4 regions of the Rhizobium sp. PL01 genome follow, and region 1 is predicted to be linked to each of the others. Evidence: riboswitches for the same ligand, from Rfam matches in the RefSeq annotation. Region 1 holds a riboswitch; each other region holds the start of a gene.
The links. A riboswitch is a leader RNA that binds a small molecule or an ion and turns the genes downstream of it on or off. The one in region 1 is predicted to bind cobalamin.

Region 2: it holds a riboswitch for cobalamin, as region 1 does, so the genes downstream of both, cobU (bifunctional adenosylcobinamide kinase/adenosylcobinamide-phosphate guanylyltransferase) here and metE (5-methyltetrahydropteroyltriglutamate--homocysteine S-methyltransferase) in region 1, are expected to answer to the same signal.
Region 3: it holds a riboswitch for cobalamin, as region 1 does, so the genes downstream of both, R6X40_RS08870 (aromatic ring-hydroxylating dioxygenase subunit alpha) here and metE (5-methyltetrahydropteroyltriglutamate--homocysteine S-methyltransferase) in region 1, are expected to answer to the same signal.
Region 4: it holds a riboswitch for cobalamin, as region 1 does, so the genes downstream of both, R6X40_RS24760 (DUF1636 domain-containing protein) here and metE (5-methyltetrahydropteroyltriglutamate--homocysteine S-methyltransferase) in region 1, are expected to answer to the same signal.

The regions. Positions count from the first base shown of each region.
Region 1 covers NZ_JAWQUM010000008.1:128,110-132,344, reverse strand. The annotation lists gene R6X40_RS19255 (ROK family transcriptional regulator) at 210-1,424, shown strand; cobalamin riboswitch at 1,711-1,925, shown strand; gene metE (5-methyltetrahydropteroyltriglutamate--homocysteine S-methyltransferase) at 2,033-4,235, shown strand, end outside.
Region 2 covers NZ_JAWQUM010000001.1:896,666-900,900, forward strand. The annotation lists gene R6X40_RS04130 (chloride channel protein) at 1-1,743, opposite strand, end outside; cobalamin riboswitch at 1,887-2,287, shown strand; gene cobU (bifunctional adenosylcobinamide kinase/adenosylcobinamide-phosphate guanylyltransferase) at 2,462-2,986, shown strand; gene cobW (cobalamin biosynthesis protein CobW) at 2,990-4,054, shown strand; gene cobN (cobaltochelatase subunit CobN) at 4,161-4,235, shown strand, end outside.
Region 3 covers NZ_JAWQUM010000003.1:235,362-239,596, forward strand. The annotation lists gene R6X40_RS08860 (diguanylate cyclase domain-containing protein) at 1-334, shown strand, start outside; gene R6X40_RS08865 (DUF6656 family protein) at 335-940, opposite strand; cobalamin riboswitch at 1,309-1,507, shown strand; gene R6X40_RS08870 (aromatic ring-hydroxylating dioxygenase subunit alpha) at 1,630-2,880, shown strand; gene R6X40_RS08875 (hybrid-cluster NAD(P)-dependent oxidoreductase) at 2,882-3,979, shown strand; gene R6X40_RS08880 (hypothetical protein) at 4,142-4,235, shown strand, end outside.
Region 4 covers NZ_JAWQUM010000012.1:18,910-23,144, forward strand. The annotation lists gene R6X40_RS24745 (acyl-CoA thioesterase) at 1-83, opposite strand, end outside; gene R6X40_RS24750 (hypothetical protein) at 276-551, opposite strand; gene rpsU (30S ribosomal protein S21) at 1,301-1,537, opposite strand; cobalamin riboswitch at 2,192-2,407, shown strand; gene R6X40_RS24760 (DUF1636 domain-containing protein) at 2,516-2,923, shown strand; gene R6X40_RS24765 (ABC transporter ATP-binding protein) at 2,949-3,743, shown strand; gene R6X40_RS24770 (ABC transporter substrate-binding protein) at 3,760-4,235, shown strand, end outside.

The DNA of each region.
Region 1 (4,235 bases):
TATGCATGAACCACGGCTAGCGTGTAACGCGTCCTCCAGAATCAGATTTCAAGTGCGTGGGCGCTGAAAAACGGCCCTCCGATGCCGCGGCGCGATGATTGCTCCGGCGGCGAAAACTGTCTCGTCCTGACTGTCACTTCATTTTACAGTTGACTCATATTCTATCCAAACTATTAGATCGGTGATAGAACGAATTAATTGAGATATCTGTGAGCGAAACCCTGCGCATCTCCCGGAAGTTTTCCCAAAGGGCCGTGATGGAGGCGATCATCCAGAACGGACCGATCTCCCGCGCCTCGATTTCAAAGCAGACGGGGCTCTCCAAGCAGACCATTTCCGAAATCGTCCGCCAACTGGAGCTGGATGACTGGGTGCGCGAAACCGGCCGCACCAGCGGCCATGTCGGGCGCACGGCGGTGACCTATGAACTCGTGCCGAATGCTGCCTATATTGCCGCTGTCGATCTCGGCGGCACGAAGATCCGTTTGGCGATTGCCGATCTGGCCTGCCAGGTTTTTGCCGAGGAAGTGGTTGCAACCGATCGGCGTGGGGGCCAGTTCGTTGTCGATCAGATCGCCGAACTCTGCGCACAGGCGGCAAATCATCTGAACATTCCGCGCGAGCGCATCCGCATGGCGGTCATCGGCGCACCGGGTGCACCGGACGCAAAGACCGGTCGCATCCTGCTTGCGCCGAATATCTCCGATTTCGATACGATGAACGTTGCCGCCGCCTTCGAAAAGGCGCTCGGCATGGACGTGATCCTGGAGAACGACGTCAATCTGGCGGTGCTGGGTGAGAATTGGCTGGGACAGGGGCAGGGAATCGACAATCTCGCCTTTATCGCGGTCGGCACCGGTATCGGTGGCGGCTTGATGGTCGGCGGCCAATTGGTGCGCGGCGCGATGAATGCCGCCGGTGAGCTGGGCTTCCTGCCGTTCGGTGCCGATCCTTTCGATCCGGAATCGCTGCGCACCGGTGCGTTCGAGCGGGTCACAGCTTCGATCGGCATCATGGAACATTACGCTGCGGCATCCGGCGAGACGGTGGCGGTGCCGATCATCTTTGAACGGGCGGCCAGCGGCGATGTGCATGCCAAAGCGACCCTGGACGAGACGGCGAAATATCTGGCCCGTGGCATCAGTGCCATTGCGGCGATTGCCAACCCGGAAAAGGTCATCATGGGTGGCTCGATCGGTCTGCGGCCGGAACTGATCGAGCGCATCCGCAAATTCCTGCCAACCTGCTTTCCCTATCCCGTCGATATCGAGGCGAGCCAGCTCGGGCCCCGCGCGGCCATTGTTGGTGCGGCGGCGATCGGGCTCAGCCATCTACACAACGCGTTGTTTGGCGCCGATGCGCCCGATAGCCGCGTGTCTCTGCCGCCGGCGGAAACCGTGACGTTCAGGGAGGCATTGCGATGAGCCCGTCGAACGCCCTGACGGAAAGGCTGCGCGCGGCGCTTGATCGCGACGATCCGATTGTACTGTAGCGCGAACGGAGCCGTCAGCGCGCTGCTCCTCACTCAAGCTACGATTGCCACCGTCGCGCGATTAAGTCCGACGTGCAACAGCTCTCGTCGTGTGACGGAATATCGAAGGCCCAGGGCAGTGTCCCGGGCTTTGATGGCTATTGCCGTGCTCACGCACCTTGCTTCATTTAAAGACATAAGCATTTCTTTATGTCTCTTGACGGGACTATCCATTTGCCGCATGTTTGCCGGATCGTGGTTCTCCGGAGTTCGCATCCGGAGCTAAGAGGGAATTCGGTGCGATGCCGCAAGGTGTCCATGCCGGAGCTGCCCCCGCAACTGTAAGCGGCGAGTTTCTGTTCAACTAAGTCACTGGGACGCGAATGCCCTGGGAAGACCGGACAGCGACGATGACCCGCAAGCCAGGAGACCTGCCGCGATAGATAACGTCCACGGGCGGGGTGTCCCGGTGCGCCGCTTTGCGAAACGGCAGGCCATGTCTCCCGTTCAATCTGCAACGCGTCCGCCAGTGCCTTGCCCTTAACAATCGGGGTAAGGAAAATGACCATCACGACAGCAAATCTGGGCTTTCCCAGAATTGGTGCAAAGCGCGAGCTGAAGTTTGCGCTGGAACGCTACTGGGCCGGAAAATCGGGCGTAGAAGACCTGCTCACTACAGCCAAAGGCCTCAGGGCCAAAAACTGGACACTCCAGAAAGACAAGGGGATCAACGTCATCCCCTCCAATGATTTCTCGCTTTATGACCACGTTCTCGATACCGCCGTCATGGTCGGTGCCATTCCCGCTGCCTATGGCTGGAAGGGTGGTCCGGTGGATCTCGATACCTATTTCGCTATGGCACGTGGCAGTCAGGGCGGTGGACATGCGAGCTGCGGTCATGCCGAGCATGGTCACGGCGTTCCGGCGCTGGAGATGACCAAGTGGTTCGACACCAACTATCACTATATGGTTCCGGAATTCACGGTCGATCAGGCATTTGAGCTGACAGCCAACCGGCCGCTCGAGGCCTTTCTTGAGGCTAAGGCGCTGGGGATCCACACACGTCCAGTCATTCTCGGGCCGCTGACATTCCTGAAACTCGGCAAGGCAGCACAGGATGGCATGTCGCCGCTCAGCCTTCTCGGCAGGCTGCTGCCGGTCTATGCCAAGTTGCTGACAGAGCTTGCGCAGGCCGGCGCCGACTGGGTGCAGGTCGACGAGCCCTGCCTCGTACTCGACCTTTCCGATGCCGAACGGGCCGCTTTCGCGCATGCCTATCAGACGCTTCGCACTGCGGCTCCCAGCCTCAAGGTGATGCTGGCAACCTATTTTGGCGCGATCGGTGACAATCTCGCGGTCGCATTGAAATTGCCGGTGGCAGGCTTGCATGTCGATCTGGCCCGCGCACCACAGCAGGTCGCAGTTCTGATCGACAAGGCACCTGCGGATCTTGTCCTTTCCCTCGGTATCATCGACGGACGCAATGTGTGGCGCGCTGATCTTGCCGGGCTGTTCAAGCGCATCCAGCCGCTGATCGAGGCGCATGGACATGCCAAGGTGCAGCTGGCGCCGTCCTCGTCCCTGCTGCACGTGCCGATCGATCTTGCCCTTGAAACGGCGGTTGATGCGGAACTGGTCTCCTGGCTTGCCTTCGCAACCCAGAAACTTGACGAACTCGCCTTGCTGGCAAAGGCCTTCGATACCGGCAGCGCCCAGGCAAACCTGGTGTTTGCAACATCGATCGCGGCGGCGAATGCGCGTTTGACCTCGGTCAAGGTGCATGATCCGCTGGTTGCAGGCCGTTTGAAGCAGGTGGATGCCGGCATGCTGAAACGCACGTCACCGTTTGCGAAGCGGCAGAAGCTGCAGCAGCAGAAATTGCGCTTGCCACTGTTTCCGACGACGACGATCGGTTCGTTCCCGCAGACGGCCGATGTGCGCAAGGCCCGCTCGCAGCATGCAAAGGGCGCGCTTTCCTATGTCGATTACCAGGCCTTTCTTGAGCGTGAGACAGAGCAGGCGATCCGCTGGCAGGAAGAGATCGGCATCGACGTGCTTGTGCATGGCGAGTTCGAGCGCAACGACATGGTGCAGTATTTTGGCGAACAGCTTTGCGGCTTTGCCTTTACCCAGCATGCCTGGGTACAGAGCTACGGCTCGCGTTATGTTCGCCCACCGATCATCTATGGTGACGTTTCGCGCCCGAAACCGATGACGGTTTCCTGGTGGAAATTTGCCCAGTCGCTGACATCCAAGACCGTCAAGGGCATGCTGACCGGACCGGTGACGATCCTCAACTGGTCATTCGTCCGCGATGATCTTCCCCGCAGCACGGTCTGCAAGCAGATTGCGCTGGCCATTCGCGACGAGATCCATGATCTCGCCGAAGCAGGTGCGGCGATGATCCAGATCGACGAAGCGGCCCTGCGCGAGGGACTGCCGCTGCGCCGCGCGGAGTGGAAGGCCTATCTCGATTGGGCGGTAGAGAGCTTTCATCTTTGCTCGACCGGCGTGCCGGACGAGACGCAGATCCATACGCATATGTGCTACTCGGAGTTCAACGACATCATGCCGGCCATCGCTGCCATGGATGCCGACGTGATCTCCATCGAGACCTCCCGGTCTAAGATGGAGCTGCTGACGGCGTTTACCGGGCGTGGTTATCCGAACGAGATCGGACCGGGCGTCTACGATATCCATTCGCCACGTGTGCCGAGCGTCGCGGAGATGGTCGAACTCCTCGATAAGGCAAGCGAAGGGCTGG
Region 2 (4,235 bases), on a different contig from region 1:
GTAGCGGCGCAACGTGTGGCTTTCTGTCAGCAGGCCGACGACGCGCCGTTCGATGAGGTTGTTGACCACGGCCAGCGCATCGCTCTCCGTCGTGTCGAACAGGGCGGCCGCCTGCTTGGCATTCATATTTGGCTGCAGGAAGTCATTGGCAAGCCGGATGAAGCCGGAGAGGTCCTGTCGCTCTTCGGTGGCCTCGATGGGGCTGGCATAGATTTCGGGCACCTGAATGATGCCGGCATATTTTGCGCCATCGACGACGACGACCCGTTGCGTTGACCCCAGCGGAAAGTCGCGGCGGAAATCCTCCAGCGATGCCTGGATATCGATCGTGCGGACATCGGTGCGCATCAGACGGCCGACAGTGAGGTTTCTGATCCAGCCGACATCATGGGCGCTGCGGATACTTTCGCCGCGCAGGTGGAAGCGCCATGTGGCGAACGAGTAGCCGAAGGTGGTTCGCACGACCAGCGATGAGGTGATCACGGCTGCAAGAACGAGGACAGTGATCGGAAAGTCGCCGGTGATCTCCAGCGCCAGGAAGGTCATGGTCAGCGGACCGCCGATGACGGCGACCGCCAGCGAGCTCATGCCGACGACGGCATAGATGACCGGTGTCAGCGTCGCGTGGGCAAAGATGTAGGGCGCGGAAAAGGCAAACAGCTTGCCGAGCAGCGCGCCCATGAACAGTGACGCGAAAAACAGGCCGCCGCGAAAACCGGAGCCGATCGATACCGCCGAGGCGAGCGATTTCAGCAGGAACAGGCCGATCAGCATCGGGATTGCCGGCGAACTGGCGAGATTGAGGTGCAGGGCGCCGTGACCGGCTGAAAGCACCTGCGGAGAGACGAGCGCCAAAAGGCCGACGACGATGCCACCGAGCGCGGGGCGTATGGGAGCGGGGATTGAGCTGCGGCGGGCAAGCCCCTCAATCAGCGAGACGCCCTTCATCAAAAGGATGCCCATGCCGGCGCAGAAGCAGCCGAGCAGCAGCGCCGGCAGATAGTCGGCCGGAACGACCGCGCCGAACTGGCCGACATCGATGGTGAAATCGCCAGCATAGAGCCATCGAGCGACGAGGTTGGCAACCAGGGCGGAAACGATGACGGGTGTCAGCGACACGATCGTATAGGTGCCGATGATCAGCTCGAAAGCATAGAAGGCGCCGGTCAGCGGGGCATTAAAAGCGGCAGCAATGGCACCGGCAGCGCCACAACCGACCAGGGTGCGCAGGTCCGAGCGGCGAAGCTGCAGCGAAATGCCAAGCTTGGAGGCAATGCCTGACGCAAGCTGCGTGTAACCGGCCTCAAGCCCGACGGAGGCGCCAAAACCATTGGAGATCAGGTTCTGGACTGCGACGATAATGCTGTCTGTCAGAGAAAGGCGGCCGCCGTGCAGCGCGTTTGCTTCAATCGGGTCGACCATCGGCTTCTTGCGCCACGACGCCAGCAGGATCATCACCAGGCCAAGGATGATGCCGCCGACGACCGGCGCGATCAGTACGGAAATTTCGCCCTGAAGATCGCTCGCGCTCAGGCGCTGGTCATCTGAAATTCCAAAAATCAGGCTGTGCATGCGGCTGGAGATGATGCTCATCGCCGTCACGGCGAGGCCTGACGTGATACCAACAATGACGCCCGCCACCACCAGTCCGAGTTCACTTCGCCGTGCAAAGGCCCGCATCCGCCCGATATCGAAAAGCAGCGAGAGATAGCCGAGCCGCCGCAGGTCGAGTTTCGGTATAATTTTCATCTTCATCGCCTGGCCATCCTGTCTCTGCGCCGTCCTAAAAGGCATGGCATGGGAGATCAAGTGAAGTCTTGCCGAAGCCCGACCTAACCATGGGGCGGGAGATAGTGCCGCAATTGACTTGATCCAGGTGAGCGCCTAATCATCAGCCATTGGATGGTTCCCGGTATGCGGTTGCATGCTGGGAGTAAATGGGAATGCGACGGGCCGGACCCAGACCGGGCGTCCTTATCGCAGCCGACCCCGCGACTGTAGAACGGTCAGGGTTCGCCATCCGGGAAAGCCAAGCCTCCGGACTGTGCGCATTTCGCGGCAGCGGCAAGGATCGGCCCAACCGGAAAAGCCACTGGAGTGGCATCACGATCAGCCGGGGCCGGACGCCTCTAAGTCTACGAATCGTCCACCTCTTCGTGATGTCCGTCGATTGCGACAGCGCAATCTGGCGCAAAACACTCCGGGAAGGCGAGGCGAACCCGTTCGTGCCCCTTGAGGGTGCGTGGCGCCGTGAGCCAGGAGACCTGCCATCCTCAAGGGCCCCATCTTAGCTTGGGGTTCGCCCGATCCAGGGAGAGACACTCCCGATGCCAGCACGGAGGTTGTCATGGCACTATCATCCCGTTCCCGGAACGGCCCATCTTGCGTTGCCGCAAATCCCGGTTTGCGTTGCCCAGGGATTGCACTTTCTGCCGGCTTACGCTGAGGCCTGGATCATTCCATGACATCGATACAGTCAGGCAGCGTGCTGGTTCTGGGCGGCGCGCGTTCCGGTAAATCCGCCTTCGCCGAGAAACTTGTCAAGGCGTCGGCTCTCGACATGCATTACGTCGCGACCGGAAGGGCGTGGGACGGCGAGATGCAGGCAAGGATTAGCGAACATCGCGATCGCCGCGGGGGGGATTGGCAAACCCATGAAGAGCCACTTGACCTTGCCGCCTGCCTGGAGGCGATCGACGCACCCGATCGCATCATTCTGATCGATTGCCTGACCCTGTGGGTCACCAATCTGATGATGGAAGAACGCGATATGGTCGCTGAATTTGAAACACTCGCGGCCTATGTGCCGCAGGCCAAAGCCCGGCTGGTGTTCGTTTCCAACGAGGTCGGGCTGGGCATCGTGCCGGAGAACCGGATGGCGCGCGACTTTCGCGACCATGCGGGCCGGCTGCACCAAATCATTGCGGAGATATCCGCAGACGTCTATTTTATCGCGGCTGGATTGCCGCTGAAAATGAAGGGTTGATCCATGACCACCGAAAAAGCCGCCCACGGTAAGATCCCGGCCACTGTCATCACCGGTTTCCTCGGCGCCGGCAAGACGACGATGATCCGCAACATCCTGCAGAATGCCGGCGGCCGCCGCATTGCGCTGATCATCAACGAGTTTGGTGATCTCGGCGTCGATGGCGATGTCTTGAAGGGCTGCGGCGCAGAAGCCTGCAGCGAGGACGATATCATCGAGCTGACCAATGGCTGCATCTGCTGCACCGTCGCCGACGATTTCATTCCGACCATGACCAAGCTTTTGGAGCGCGAGAACCGCCCGGACCACATTATCATCGAGACATCCGGTCTGGCGCTACCGCAGCCGCTGATTGCTGCCTTCAACTGGCCGGATATCCGCACCCAGGTGACGGTTGATGGTGTCATCACCGTTGTTGACAGCGCCGCCGTTGCCGCCGGACGGTTTGCTGACGATCATGACAAGGTCGATGCGCTGCGCGTCAACGACGACAATCTCGATCATGAAAGCCCGATCGAGGAATTGTTCGAAGACCAGCTGACCGCCGCCGACCTGATCATTCTCAACAAGACGGATCTGCTCGATTCGACCGGCCTTGCCTTTGTCCGCAACGAGGTTTCGTCGCGCACCAGCCGCAAGCCAACGATGATCGAGGCGAAGAACGGCGAGGTTTCCGCTGCCGTGCTGCTCGGCCTTGGTGTCGGTACCGAAAGCGACATCGCCAACCGCAAATCCCATCACGAGATGGAACACGAGGCAGGCGAGGAGCACAGCCATGACGAGTTCGACAGTTTCGTCGTTGAATTGGGCTCGATTGCCGATTCGGCAGCCTTCATCGAAAAGCTGAAGCCGATCATTGCCGAGCATGACGTGCTGCGTCTAAAGGGCTTTGCGGATATTCCCGGCAAGCCGATGCGCCTGCTGATCCAGGGTGTCGGTGCCCGCATCGACCAGTATTTCGACCGCCCCTGGGCTGTAGGCGAAGTGCGCCGCACTCGTCTGGTCGTCATCGGCCTGCATGACATGGACGAAGCAGCCGTACGCGCTGCCATCGCAGCGGCGATTTGAAAATGATGAGCGCGGCATATCTCCCTCTATCCTGCCGGACACTTCCCCTCGAGGGGGAGATGTCACGTCGTGACAGAGAGGGGTATTGCCGCCCTCGAGGAATATCATGCATCTCCTCCTAGCCCAGAAGGGCACGATCACTGACGGCGAGGAAGCGATTGACCTTGGTCAATCGCCAGCC
Region 3 (4,235 bases), on a different contig from region 1:
GTCAAGCGAGCTGGTCGCCCGTTTCGACGGCACCCGTTTTGGCTTCTTGATCAACGCGGGCGAGGAGCGGGAAGTGGTGCGGCTCTTGGCACTTTTGCGCTCGGCTTTGCGCGGCACGCATTTCAAGCACCCAAAGACCGGGCGCGATCTTGGCTGCGTGACGCTTTCGGTGGGCATATGCATGTCGGATGACGCCAGCAACGCCTTCGATCTCGTCGGCACGGCGGAAAAGGCACTCGCCAGGGCGCAGGGCAAGGGCGGAGACCAGACGGTCGTCCACGGCGCCGAAAGCGAGCAGCCGCCCGGGCGCGACTGGCTGATCTACAAGCAGTGATCAGAGGCTGCCGATGATCTTGCGAAGCTCTGAGTTGCGGGCGCCGAGCAGAAGCACGTTTTTCAGCGCTTCCTTGGGATCGCGGGTGCGAAACAACAGGCCGTTGTCGTGCACCGCACGATTGACGGTCAGTTTTCCGGCCTCGGCGTCCATCTCCGTGGCGACAGCGAAATACATCCGCGCGTAACCGATCTTGATCTTCTCGAAAAAATGCTGGTCGTCGCCGATATCAGAGAAGAAATTGGCAATGTAGAACGACCAGCGGACATCCTCGAATTTGGCGAATTTCGTCCGCGCTGCCGTCACATGGCAATAGCCGAGATGCGGGCTATCGGCGAGCGTGCGGTGAAAAAGCAGTTTGGGAAAACGGATCGAACGGTGGAAACTGTTGATCCGGTCATGCGTCACGCTCCCGGCGACTTCGAGCTTCTTGCCGGTGCGGGTGGCAACTTCCTGATGGGTCAGATAGCGTTTTTCAACGGCGCTCCATTCCTGCTGGTGCCGGTTGATCCGTCCTGTCCGCAGGAATTCGGTATAGATCGCCGCCTTCGGCAAGGGAGCCGGTTTCTTGACCACGGCAGAATCGAAATATCTCAAGTTTGACATCGGCCTGTACCAGAATGCGACGGAATGCGGACAAGGCATTGCCGGGGCGTAAACGCTTGATCGGAAGAGGCTACATTGTCAGGGTTAACGCAGTCTTTCGTCACGCTACCCGCGTGCCATGGTACGGGGCTTGCGCGCGACGTCGGCAGGGGCGCCGCTGGCGGCGTTGAATGTCGCAATGAGGGGCCGTTTGTGCCAATTGAAACGGCGTTTGGCCGAAAAGGCGCCATTTGCCGAATATTCGGCGGATGACATTGTTTCTGCTTATAAAATAGCCAGACCCCAGCGTTGTTTCACGCAATATTTTCCGTGTCGTCTTTCTGGAATCGGATGTCGTTAATTGGCGGCTATATTACCGGAAGTGAGGATTAGATGAAGACACTCAAGGTGCCGCCTTTATAGGGAGGGTGGAGAATTGGGAAGCCGGTCGAAATCCGGCGCTGCCCCCGCAACGGTGGTGGAGCGAAACCTCGGCAAAAGGCCACTGGAGAAATCCGGGAAGGCGCCGGGATCGTCCGCAAGGACAGCTCCAGAGCCCGGAAACCAGCCTTGTAGCGAAATTGATATCTGGGTTGCGGCGGGCAGCCGGAAGGAGAACCACGATAATCACGCGCTCTCCCGGCGCGGCGGTGGTTCCTTTCCTGCCTGCAGCACCCTTCAAAAAGGTTGGCGAGCACAAGGAAATGACCATGGATCTCCGCAGTGAAGTCCTTCGCAAATTGAAAAACCGGCGCGATACGCACAGCCTGGAGCAGGCTTTCTATACCGATCCCGATCTCTACAAGCTCGATATGACTGAGATCTGGTACAAGGACTGGCTGTTCATCGGCCATGACTGCGAAATCCCGAAGTCCGGCAATTATTTCACCGTACAGGTTGGCGAATATCCGGTCGTGGTCGTCCGCGATCGCACCGGCACTGTCCGCGCCTTGCACAATTCCTGCCGCCATCGTGGCTCGCGTGTCTGTGCTGGCGCCAAGGGTTCGTCCGCCAAGCTTGTCTGTCCCTATCACCAGTGGACCTATGAGCTCGACGGCAAGCTGCTGTTTGCCCGCCAGATGGGCGAGGATTTCGACAAGAACCAGCATGGCCTGAAACCGATCCATTGCGAAACCATCGGCGGTTACATCTTTATCTGCCTCGCCGAAGAGGCGATGGATTTCCAGCCGGTGCGCGACATGGTCTCGTCCTATGTCACGCCGCACAATCTCAAGGACACCAAGGTCGCGTTTGAAAGCACGATCATCGAGAAAGGCAACTGGAAGCTCGTCTGGGAAAACAACCGCGAGTGCTATCACTGCGCCGCAAATCACCCGGAACTCTGCCGCACCTACCCGGAAGCGCCGACGGCAACCGGCGTGCAGGGCGCCAAGGACGATCCGGTCATCGCCGCTCACTGGGAACATTGCGAATCGTCCGGCCTGCCGAGCGAGTTCAAGATGGATCCATCCGGCCAGTTCCGTGTTGCCCGCATGCCGTTGATCGAGGGTGCCGAAAGCTACACGATGTCGGGAAAGCGCGCCGTCAAGCGCCAACTCTCCAACGATGTCAGCCAGAGCCATATCGGCACGCTGTTGCTGTTCCATTATCCGAGTACCTGGAACCACGTGCTGGCCGATCACGCCATCACCTTCCGCGTCCTGCCGCTCGGCCCGGAACTCACCCAGGTCACCACCAAATGGCTGGTGCACAAGGACGCGGTCGAAGGCGTCGATTATAACCTCGAGGAACTGACCCACGTCTGGACCGAGACCAACGATCAGGACCGCCAGATCGTCGAGGAAAATGCCTTTGGCATCCGCTCGCCTGCCTACCAGCCCGGCCCCTATTCGCCGGAACACGAGGGTGGCGTGATGCAGTTCGTCGAATGGTACACAAACTTCCTGGCGGATCGCCTGAAGGGCAGCTCGATCTCCACTCCTCTGGTTCGGGTCGCCTGACATGACGATTGCCTCATCCTTCCGGCACTTCGACGAGTTGCAGCCGTTCAATGACCGGCAGCAATTGCTGGAGTGCATTTCCGTCACCGCCGAAGGGCCGGATGTGATGACATTCGGCTTCAAGGCCGACAAGGACAGCTGGTTCCGATATCTGCCGGGCCAGTTCGTCACACTCGAGCTACCGGTGACGCCAGACGATCCGGTGATGCGCACCTACACATTGTCCTCGACGCCGTCGCGGCCGTTTTCCGTGGCCGTCACCGTTAAGGCCCAGGCGTCGAGCATCGGCACGCGCTGGATGTTTGATAACCTGAAACCGGGCATGAAACTCAAAGCCTTCGGTCCGCTCGGCGACTTCTCGTTCGTGCGCCATCCCGGTGCAAAATACCTCTTCATCTCCGCCGGGTCCGGCATCACGCCGATGATGTCGATGACCCGCTGGATGGCCGATTGCGCCCCGCAGACTGACGTCTCCTTCCTCTCCTGCGCCCGCCAGCCGGACGATCTGCTGTTCCGCGACGAACTGGAAAACATCTCGCGCAACATGCCGAACCTCAATCTCGGCTTCATCGTCGAGACCCATGCACCGCGCCATAGCTGGCACGGGCTGCGTGGCCGCATCGAGACGTCCAAGCTGGCGCTGCTGGCGCCGGATTTCCGCGAACGCACCGTGTTCTGCTGCGGCCCGGAACCGTTCATGCGCGGCGTCAAATCCATGCTCGAGAGTGTCGGTTTCGACATGAACCGCTATCATGAAGAGAGTTTTCAGCCGGCCAACGCGCCGGATCCGGCAGAGCTTGCCATTCGCGCCGGAGCGGGGGAGGTGGACGCAGCAGCAGTCTCCACCATCACCTTCACCATGGCCGGCAAGGACGCCAAGTGTCAGCCCGGCCAGACCATCCTGCAGACGGCACGCTCGGCCGGCGTCCGCATCGGCGCTGCCTGCGAGGGCGGGTTATGCGGCACCTGCCGGGTGATGAAGATTTCAGGAGAGGTCGAGATGAACCACAATGGTGGCATCCTCGACGACGAAATCGATGAGGGCTATATCCTCGCCTGCTGTTCGCGCCCGATCGGGGATGTGCAAATCGAGGCGTGACGTGCTGGAACTGCCGAGCGGCTGATAAGCCGCCCGGCATGGCCGCCCACCGCCCAGCAGCCGGGCCAAGACTGATCACCATCAAGGGGTGTTTGAAGCTGGAAAGCCTCGCGTAAGTTGCATTGGTTAATTTCAGAGGGCAATCGATACGGGACGTGACATATGCGAACCAAAGATCTGACCTATGAACTTCTCCAGGCCTCGAAGATGAGCGCCGAACGTAGCGACAAAAGGATGCTTGTGTTCCTCATCGAGA
Region 4 (4,235 bases), on a different contig from region 1:
TGACGGACGTTCATATGCCCCATGACATCGCACATCCACGGATGGGCAACGCCGACATAGGTGACAAGCGATCGATCCGGCATATTTTCCTCCGCGCGTCTCACCGAACGACAAGTTCCCTGCCGTTGGTGCGGCGGAGGCTTAGCGTAAGCGTTGGGGTCCCGCAACACGGGCTCGCACGAACATGGCCGCTGCGCGTGTCCGTTCGGACAGCAGCCCAGCGGCCGGTCTTGTGAGATCGGATCAGCGAGGCATCGACCTAAGAAACCGCCTTTTCACATTTTGGCAAAGTTGGTAATCCCGTAAGTGAGGCCGGCGCCGGTTTGAATTGACAACGTCCCACCACTGGCGCCAACCCAGGCAGCATCGATGTTCAGCGTCGGGGAGCTGATGCGCACCGTATTGGCGGTTGGCCAAGCAAACACAGTGGCGGAATACGGAAGGGAAAAGCTGCCATTAGGGTAGCTAGAGACAACCTTGCAAGGCTTGTCGAGAATATCTGGCCCATGCGGGATGTTGGCGTTCAGCGTGATGTTGCAATAGGTTGCCATATTGAAACTTCCATTGGTTTATGCCGCTTAAAAGCGAACCTGGTAAATTCTGCGGTTTGAAAGTGTTTCGTTACGGACCATCAACAGCCAGGCCGCGACACATGGGGCAAGGAGGCACGTTTGCGCATCGCCATGGCCTGCTTAAGCCGAATGCCGCGATCTCTGTCGATTTGGGACTGGTCCATTGATCTACCTCTAGAATCAATCAGAAGTAGATAGGAATAAAATTCCTATGTGTAGGAAATATTTCCTTTTGCGTTAAATTCCCCGAAGCTTCACAGCGGCAGTATGCGGCATGGAACTCAAATCTGTTTTCGGCAATGCGGGAACATGATCACACCCCGCCCCTTGAACGCCAGAGAAGCAGAGACGAGATGATCGTGGCGGGAGGTGACCACCGCCAGTCCGCAGGAGAGTGAACCGCCGAAACATGGCGGGCATCGGCGTCAGTGAACGCGGATGGGGCAAGGCCAAGGCTTTCAGCGAGCACAATGGCGGCAGCGCCCCGGAAATAGCGACAGTTATTTGACCGAATCGTTTGAGCGCAAAAGGCGATGACCATAACAGGGCAGGCGGTGACCTTGCACGACGGTGCTATCGGCCGACCACTGACTTCGCCCAGCACCGAGCGTCACGGCAGGGGGAACCCGAGTCTTCCAAATCAAATCATTGAAAAACAAGACGAGGCGCGCCCGGATGCCGGACACGCCTTGGACTAGAAAGCCCAATCTCGTCAGAAACCGCTGATATTAGCGGGTCATTGGCTTCTTCTTCGGCGCAGGCAGAAGGCCTTCGCGCTGAAGCTGCTTGCGCGCGTTCTTCCGCTGACGGCTGATTGCCTCAGCCTTCTGGCGCGCCTTTTTGACGGACGGCTTCTCGTATGCTTCCCGCATACGCATTTCACGGAAGACACCTTCGCGCTGAAGCTTCTTCTTCAACACTCGGAGAGCCTGATCGACGTTGTTATCGCGAACCAATACTTGCATGTGAATCTTTCAAAGTCTGATGTTCACTAAAGAGATGGCAGGGGCAGTAGAGCAATTTACGAACCAAATCCAGAGCGTAGGGCAAAATTTCTCACATAATTCGCATAGACTTTTGCGCATGCCCTCAAACTTTAGCAGGAACGCCCTTCATCAATCTGACAATTTTCGGCCGGAAACGTTGAAGAACAGGCCAAAACACCCCACAGCCAAGGCCACTATTGGCCGCTCTTACCCTCCGGCCTCGTTGTCGCTGAACTCAGCATCAGCCATGGGTAATGGCAATCGCCCGTCCAATCGTTGCGATCCACACGACAAGGGCAAAGATCGCGACGCTTCGTTCCGGGTGTTCAGCGAGATTGAGAAAATGCATTTTACGCTCCGACACAGTTGATGGAACCTAATTATGCTCAACCTGCCGGGCCGGCGGTTACCGCGGGAACAGACATTTTCTCCACCACATCGTGCAAGGGGATACACTCGGGAGTGTTTTCACCAAGGGTGATCGGGCCCAGTGAGATCGTCCAAATTGTGGGCGCTACTCACAACAGTTGGCAACTGCGGCACTTGACCAATATCATGTAACTGAATAACATTACAGTCGTAACGAGGATATTGAAAGATCGGTATCCGGCGTTGTTTGGTCGGTGGAATCATGCGAAATGTCGTGTTGATGGTGCTGCTTCCAGGTGACCCTGGAGCGGCTGAAAAGGGAACACGGTGAGGATGACCCATCAGGGGCCAAAACCGTGGCTGCCCCCGCAACTGTAAGCGGAGAGTGCATTCACAACATCCCACTGGCCAAAAGCCGGGAAGGGGTGGATGCGCACTGACCCGCGAGCCAGGAGACCTGCCATCATCGATGATCAACTGCAACGGACGGGGTGTTCCGATGGAAAAAATCTGGCTTGAAAGCAGCGCTGTTGCGCGCCTGCAGTTTATCGCCATGTGGACTCCGGACGTCGCCACCGGGGGTAAAACATGGCGCATCATCCACAGCACATCATAACCGTCTGCACCGATTGCCGGATCACCGGAACCGCGTGCCGCCCGGGACTGGAACTGCTCGCCCGCCTCAACAACAGCCTGTCGCGCCTAGGTGTTGGCAGTGGGTCCGACTTCTCTATCGAGGGTACCGTCTGCATGGCAGGTTGCCGGCGGCCCTGCACGATCGCGTTCCAGGCCAGCGGCAAGGCAACCTATCTGTTTGGTGATATCGCACCGGATACGGATATCGGCGCGCTGGTGGATTTCGCCACGACCTATGCCGAACGGCCGGATGGCCTGACACGCGAAGCCGAACGCCCTCGCGGTCTCGGTGGCAAGACCATTGCCCGCATTCCGGCCGCCTTCCTTGTTTCGGAACATAGCGGGGAGCGCGTTCAATGAAAACCGTGATCCCGGGAGACAATCGATGAGCTGCGACGGGCGGGGTGCCAGCCTGAACGTCTTGAACGTGAGTTGGGGGCCAAAAACCAATCTGTTCCTCGTTCGCGACGTCAGCTTTTCCCTGGAGGCTGGCAACCGGCTTGCCATCGTCGGGCCGAATGGTGCTGGCAAGACATCGCTGCTGCGCTGCCTCTATCGTGGCGTGACACCACTGGAAGGCCGCGTCGAAATCGACGGCGAGGATATGCGCACGCTTTCCGCCCAGGCTGCGGCCCGTCGAGTTGCCGTCGTGCTGCAGGAGATGCCGGCCGATTTCCCGTTCACCGTCCTTGATGTGGTGATGATGGGCCGGATTCCAAGGCGCCAAGGCCTGACAGGCTGGACGGACAATGATCGAGCGCAGGTCGCCCATTGCCTCGAACATCTCGATCTCGTCCCTATGGCCAATCGCCAGTTCGCGACGCTGTCGGGCGGCGAGAAGCAGCGGGTACTGGTTGCCCGCGCACTGGCGCAGGAGCCGGACATCATCATTCTCGACGAACCGACCAACCATCTCGATATCCGCCACCAGCTGGAAATTCTCCATCTGCTGGCCGGGCTGAAGCTAACCATCGTCACGACGCTGCATGATATCAACCTGGCCGGTGCGTTTGCCACCCATGTGGCGCTGATGCGCGATGGCCGGATGGTCGGTTTCGGCCTCCCGAACGAAGTACTGACAACCCACGCAATTTCGACCACCTTCGGCGTAACGGCCCTTTCTCACCCCGCACAGGGCAATGCCGCCGCGCGTTTTTCATTTTCCCTCAAGACCGCCTGAACCGAAAGGACCAATCATGCCCTCTTTCCGCCTGCTCGCCTCCGCTGCGGGTTTCCTCGCCACGGCATTCATCGCCATGCCGGCGTTTGCCTATCCGGTCACCGTCAAGAGCTGCAACCGCGACGTCACCTTCGATAGCGCTCCGCAGCGGGCGATTTCCAACGATGTCAATCTCACCGAGATGATGCTGGCTCTGCAACTGCAGGACCACATGGTTGGCTATACCGGCATTTCCGGCTGGAAGACGCTGGATGAAAAGCTGCGCGAAGGGGTCAAGGAACTCCCTGAATTGTCGGAAAAGTATCCAACCAAGGAAGTGCTGCTCAATGCCGACGCCGACTTCCTTTTCGCCGGTTGGAACTACGGCATGAAAGTTGGCGGCGAGGTGACGCCCGAAACACTCGATCCGTTCAAGATCAAGGTCTATGAGCTGACGGAATCCTGCATTCATGTCATGGCAAAGGCCAAGCCGACGATGAACGACATGTATGT